Regions from separate parts of the Novibacillus thermophilus genome, predicted to be linked through region 2. Evidence: predicted binding sites of a transcription regulator. Region 2 holds the regulator's gene; the other holds the start of a gene.

Region 1 (3,415 bases), 430 kb from region 2:
ACCACCTGAAAGCCATTCACGATCACGTCGGTGACGGGTTGTTTCACTGCGTCCTAGCCAACAACTGTGAGCCGCCCGACCCAGTGGCGAGGCAGTATCAAAAAAAAGGGGCAGTCGCCGTGCGCCTGGACTCAGATCGGATCAAACAGTACGGATACGATGTGATCGCCGACAACTTTCTCCAGTACGAAACTTACGTACGGCATGACACAGGGCGGTTGAGCCGTCGCATTGTGGAGTTGATCAGTCGAAAGCACCGCAGTCAAGTGTAACGTTCTTGGGCTGTTTTAAAGGCATGTGAAGGAAGTGATCATTGTGTCGTTTGCGTCCAAGACGAAAAAAGAGCTGACGCAAATTGAGGCTAAGCACTGTTGTAACAGAGCAGAATTGTCGGCTGTCGTCCGGATAAACGGAACCCTCAATATTCAGGGGCACCGCGTGTCGCTGGAAGTACAAACAGAGAATGCAGCCATCGCCAGGCGCATCTACCTTTTGATCAAACGACTATTTGGCATCAACAGCGAACTTCTCGTTCGGCGCAAAATGCGGCTGAAAAAAAACAACGTGTACTTAGTGCGCGTTCCCGGGCGAGGGCGCGACATTTTAAAAAGCTTACGCATCGCAGGCGAGGATGGTCAGTACAAGCCGGGCATTGACCCGTCCCTCGTTCACTCGACCTGCTGCGCACGCGCATACTTGCGCGGGGCATTTTTAGCTGGAGGGTCGGTGAACAGCCCGGAGAGCGGTTCTTACCACCTCGAACTGGCGGCGTTGTACAGGGAGCACAGCGAAGCCCTACGGCATCTGTGTAATCGGTTTGACTTGAACGCGAAGTGGATTGAGCGCAAAAACGGGTACATCGTCTACGTCAAAGAGGGAGAGAAAATTACACAGTTTCTCAATCTCATCGGTGCCCACCAGGCCCTCTTGCACTTTGAAGACGTGCGGATCGTGAAAGACATGCGCAATTCTGTCAACCGGATCGTCAACTGTGAAACGGCCAATTTAAATAAAACGATCAGCGCCGCAATGCGACAAGTGGAAAATATCCGTCTCATCGAGCGGGAAATTGGACTGGACCAGTTGTCACCCCGATTGCGGCAAGTGGCAGAATTAAGGCTTCGCCATCCGGACATGAGCTTGAAAGAGCTCGGGGAACGGCTGTCCGGCCAAAAGGTGAGCAAGTCCGGCGTTAACCACAGATTGCGAAAATTGAACCAAATTGCGGATAAATTGAGGAATGCGAGTAACAGGGCATAAAGACGTGTTATAATAACATCGATTGTTCTATATTCCCTTAGGAGGTTCGAAAAATGGCGGAAACAGCTGAACAGAATGTCGTCGTCAAATTGAAGACGGGATTGCATGCGCGCCCGGCAGCGCTGTTCGTACAGGAAGCCAACAAATACTCTTCCGAAATCTTCGTGCACAAAGGCGAGAAAAAAGTGAATGCCAAAAGCATTATGGGCATTATGAGCCTCGCCATCAGTACGAACACGGAAATCACCATTTCGGCCGAAGGCTCCGATGCCCAGGAAGCCGTTGACGCCCTTGTGGCAATGGTCAGTAAAGAAGAGTAGCCGACATAAAAAATGCAACCGATCCACTTTTAGGATCGGTTGTCTTCTATACACCTATAAGACTTTACTTCACGGGCGGGCGTTGAATAATGTCGTCGACCAGACCGTACGCCTTGGCTTCTTCTGCGCTCATGAAATGATCGCGGTCGGTATCTTTTTCGATTTTTTTCAGCGATTGTCCCGTCTGTTCTGAAAGCAGTTGGTTTAAGCGGTCGCGCAGTCGTAAGATGCGTTTGGCTCTGATCTCGATGTCTGCCGCTTGTCCCTCTGCGCCGCCGAGCGGTTGGTGAATCATGACTTCGCTGTTAGGCAGCACGAAACGCTTGCCCTTCGTTCCGGAAGAGAGCAGAAACGCTGCCATGGACGCCGCCAATCCGATACAGATGGTGCTCACGTCCGGTTTGATGTACTGCATCGTGTCGTATATGGCCATACCAGCTGTAATTGAACCGCCGGGGCTGTTGATGTACAGGGAGATGTCTTTGCTGGAGTCCTCTGCCTGTAAAAACAACAGCTGTGCCACGACTAAATTCGCCACCTGGTCGTTAATGGGGCTGCCTAAGAAAATGATCCGGTCTTTTAACAAGCGGGAATAGATGTCGTAAGCTCTCTCGCCGCGATTCGTTTGTTCTACCACTGTCGGAACTAAAGTGGTCAATGTCGTAACCTCCTCATAGTTAAGTCATTCAGTTTACGTCTTTTTATCATAACGTAAAGGTCAAAAAAGGTCAAACTCAACCCTGTATGTATTTTGCAGCAATTGTCACACTCCTTATTGTATACTACTTTTGACAGATTGATAACCTTCAAGGTAAAACACGCCCCTTTTCCCGGACGACGGGGTGGAGGAAAATCAAAAGCGCCCTGCCGACTTGTGGCAAGGCGCTGAACCCTTGGGATATTCCGTTTATAAGTGGTGCGCCTACCAGGATTCGAACCTGGGCACCTGGTTCCGGAGACCAGCGCTCTATCCCCTGAGCTATAGGCGCAGAGAGTGAAACATTAACTATTATATGTGATTTCCCGTTCACAATCAAGACGGCATTCATCAAAAAAATTGACATGTAAGTTGACAAAAGTAGATACAGAACGCCGATTTTTTGTTATCATAGAGACAGGTGATCACAATGCAAGCGGGAATGCATCTCGTTCAAGAACAACGTCAGCAGTTAGTCATGACTCCCGAGTTGCGACAGGCCTTGTCTGTATTGCAGTATTCCATAACAGAGTTAAACACGTACCTGGCAGAACAAGTGATGGAAAACCCGGTACTCGACTGGGAGGAACCGACATCCGGGACGGTGACATCGTGGAAAAATTTAAAATACCGCCAGACTGATGAGACACCGGACAAGTGGTGGGAGAACGTCAGTGTTGGGAAGTCGTTACAGGAACAGATGGAAGAGCAGTTACGTCTCGTAAACTTGAAACCGCTTGAAAGGCGATTGGCCCTCTTCATATTGGGCCACTTGGACGAAAGGGGTTACGTCCAGCTATCCGTGCACGAAGTGTGTAAACGTTTTAACACAGATGAAGAAACGGTTGAACGCGTTTTACACACCTTGCAGCAATTCGAGCCGGCGGGCATTTGCGCCCGCGACTTGCGCGAGTGTCTGCTGTTGCAAATTGCGCGCATGCAGGATGCCCCGCCTCTCCTAGCTCCCTTAGTCCGGGACCACTTGGAACATTTGGCAGAGGGCAAGTGGAAGCAAGTGGCACTCGCATTGGACTGTGACGAACGCACGTTGCAACAACTGGTGGATATGCTTCGCAAGTTAGATCCGAATCCCGGCTTGCAGTTGCTCCACGACCCGGGAAATTACATCGTCCCTGAC
Region 2 (3,415 bases):
CTCACTTCCCTCGCCGTAGATGCCCCGGACAGCAAGCCCTACTTGTGTGACAGCAGGCAAAATGCGCTTGATCTGCTGTGTCATCGTCAGGGCAGGGAGATGGACCATGACCGAAGCCCGAACTCCAGTCCCGACATTCGTCGGACAACTCGTCAAGTAACCGCGCTTTTCGTCAAAAGCGAAGTCGAGCTCCTGTTCAAACTGATCGTCCAACTCGCTGGCGAGGGTCCACGCTTCCTGTAGCTGCAAGCCTGGGAACAAACACTGTATGCGCAGGTGGTCTTCTTCGTTAATCATGATGCTCACAGCTTCGCTTCCACTCAAGATGACGGCACCTTGCCGGGATTCCTCGGCCAGCGCCGGACTGATCAAATGCTTTTCAACTAAAACGCGGCGCTGCAATTCGGTCAAGTCATCCATGCGAATGAGTTCCGAACCGGCCAGCTGTCTATGTGTACCTATCTTTTGAAATGCGCGGTGCACCCGCTTAATCACTTCATTCGCTTGCGAAGATGTAGCCAACATCGGGAAAGGAATGTCGCGGAAATTGCGCGCGATGCGGATGCGGCTGCTGATCATAATGTCCGAATGGGGTCCTTCCCCTTTCATCCATTCACTTACAGCGTTTTTCATAAACCGTTGTAATGCCATTTAACCGTTCACCCCGCTTAAGCTTCACGATTCTGTTCCAATTCGCGAATGCGGTCCCGTACGCGAGCCGCTTCTTCGAATTCCTCTCTGGCGACGAGCTGGTTGAGCAGCGCCTTCAGGTCACTCAGTTCGCGTTTGCGTTTGAGCTGGCTTCCCGCCCGTTCAGGCACTTTGCCGCTGTGGGTCGTATTACCGTGTACGCGCCGAAACAAAGGCTCTAGCACCGGCTCAAAGTGCCGGTAACAGTCGCTGCAACCAAATCGGCCCATCTTGCTGAACTGTTGGTACGTCAGTCCGCACGTCCCGCAACGCAAACTTTTAGGCGACGTCTTCGCTTTGGACGCCGTTTGATTCGGAAAGTCAAAATTGAGCATGCCAGACAGTAAATTGTGGATGGAAAAGCCGTTTTGAGTTCCAGGCAGAATCTCACCTTTCTCCCTGGCACACGCTTCGCACAAGTGGAATTCCGTTTTCTCCCCGTTGACGATCTTCGTAAAGTGAAGAGATGCCGGCCTTTCACCGCATTCTTGGCAAACCATACTGTTTAACCTCCTTCTTCGCGAATAAGTAATTGCGTAATGAGGGCCCGCAAAATGTTTGCCCGCAACTGATCGCGTAACGGCGTCGGAACGTTCAACACATTCCGGGAAACGACAGTGCGCATCAAGCGCCCTTCCCGTTCTGTCACGTGTTTCTGTTCTTCCAGCTGGTCAATAATCCCTTCCGCCGCCACTTGAGTCACGCGGTTGCCAATCAAGCGCATCACGTTGTCGTACCAAGACTTGGGGCACGTCCACTCAATTTTTTGAATGCGAATGTAACCGCCTCCGCCGCGCTTGCTCTCGACTTTGTACCCTTTTTCCACTGTAAAGCGGGTACTGATGACGTAATTAATCTGAGACGGCACACACTGAAAGAGCTTCGCCAACTCACTGCGCTGAATTTCTAAAACGCCATCGTCACATTCTGATAATACTTGCTTGATATACTGTTCGATCACATCAGAAACATTAGCCATAGGCAACCTCCGTTGACTTTGACTAACTTTGACTATATTATATAAAGTTCTCATCTGTTTGACAAGAGCTTTTTCAACTTTATTCTTATATTCCCCTAAACACGGTACACTTCATACCGCCACACACAATTCTCAGCTCCATTTGCTAAAAAAGATAAAGCTTGGGAACGTCCACATCTTCGCAAGACGTTGTAGATCCCAAGCTTCGTGACGTCTCTATGTCATTGTATGGTATCAGCTTAAAAATCATTCAATGCAGTTGTCGCGCTCCTAAATAACGGGACTTCCAATAACTGGAGTTCATATTGCTCACTGTGACCCCCGTTGACGATCCGGCGTGAATAAACTGGTTGTTTCCCACATATATGCCGTTATGGGACGGACCCGGTTTATACGTTTCAAAGAAGACCACATCTCCGACACTCGGTTTACTCACTTTCTTTCCGACCTTCCACTGTTCAGCCACTGTCCGGGGCAGGTGGACACCTTGCTTTTTAAACACGTACACGATAAACCCGCTGCAGTCGAAACCGCTGGGTGTCGTGCCACCCCACACGTAAGGCACGCCCATCAGTTTGCTGGCATCCGCCACCAATTGAATGACATTCAAACGCGTACTGCCGGAATTGCTCCCTCCCGACTTGTTTTTGTCCGGCGATTTCAACTTTTCCCACGTTTTAGGGCCGACGACGCCGTCAACGGCGAGCCCTTGCTGCAGCTGAAAGCTTTTGACAGCAGACAGGGTCTGCTGACCGAAGAGGCCATCGACGGCATACGGGTAGACACCCGCTTCCTTCAATTTTTTTTGCAGTTCTTTCACAGCCTCCCCGCGGGCGCCAAGGCGCAAAACGGGATTGGAACTATGTTTGGGCGGGGATGCTTGGGTCGGTTTGTCCGGTTGAGACTCCACACCGTTCAGAGCAGCCCACGTTTGCGGTCCGACGATCCCGTCTATGAGCAATTTGTTTTTTTGCTGGAACTGCCGAACCGCCTGCTCGGTTCTGGAACCGAAAATGCCGTCAATTTGATAACGGTACAAGCCCTCCCTTTTCAACATGTTTTGCAACTCCGTCACGGCTTGTCCGCGGGATCCTAAGCGAAGCAGTGGTGTCGCACTTGCATTGGAAGTCTGTTTTCCTCGAGAGTACGTCACCTTTAACGCTTGAAATGTCTGCGGTCCTACAATGCCATCCACTCGAATTTTCGCATGTCGTTGAAAATCCATCACAGCTTGTTTCGTCATGCTGCCGAAGTATCCGGTCGACGTGTGGTAAGTGAAATACCCTTTTTCCCGCAACAACTCTTGCAACTCTTTCACGTCACTGTGTGACATGCCTGGCCTTAACGTTTGGTCGCCAAGCGCCGCATAACCCGTCATCGGAGCGGTCAACATCATACCCGCGACGGTGGACGAAAGTACGACTTTCTTTACTTTTGTCGGATTGACCACGACTTATGACTCCCCCTGTATACTATTTCGCTTCATAGACTAGTAGTTATTACATCGGCACAAAAACCTATGATTTTTACCTCAGGGACCGATTCTTTTCCCGTACTGTGCCGGTAAAGTACACAAGAAAACACAATATCTCGTTCCAGAGTAAAAGGGAGAAACCGAGATATTGTGCCGAAATTTTTGATAGACCCCTTGTCTTTGGAATAAAAATTTGTACGTACCGCAGCCTGCAGACAGTGTCGCCATTGCACGCTTAGACGTTGTGATTTTCAAACCTTTCGGTATCGTGA

Evidence for each region. Region 2 encodes CtsR, which represses protease genes until heat stress. Its sites were predicted from a motif close to ATGGTCAATAAAGGTCAAACA; they were not measured.
Region 1: a site for CtsR is predicted at 2,295-2,315, ahead of clpP (ATP-dependent Clp endopeptidase proteolytic subunit ClpP). Genes of this name have one in related genera too.

Annotation. Positions count from the first base shown of each region.
Region 1 is NZ_CP019699.1:3,292,827-3,296,241, reverse strand. It holds gene B0W44_RS16085 (gluconeogenesis factor YvcK family protein) at 1-272, shown strand, start outside; gene whiA (DNA-binding protein WhiA) at 316-1,260, shown strand; gene B0W44_RS16075 (HPr family phosphocarrier protein) at 1,314-1,580, shown strand; gene clpP (ATP-dependent Clp endopeptidase proteolytic subunit ClpP) at 1,645-2,238, opposite strand; tRNA gene B0W44_RS16065 (tRNA-Arg) at 2,495-2,569, opposite strand; gene rpoN (RNA polymerase factor sigma-54) at 2,708-3,415, shown strand, end outside.
Region 2 is NZ_CP019699.1:89,045-92,459, reverse strand. It holds gene B0W44_RS00510 (protein-arginine kinase McsB) at 1-651, opposite strand, end outside; gene B0W44_RS00505 (protein-arginine kinase activator protein McsA) at 669-1,190, opposite strand; gene B0W44_RS00500 (CtsR family transcriptional regulator) at 1,196-1,669, opposite strand; gene B0W44_RS18960 (C40 family peptidase) at 1,920-3,119, opposite strand.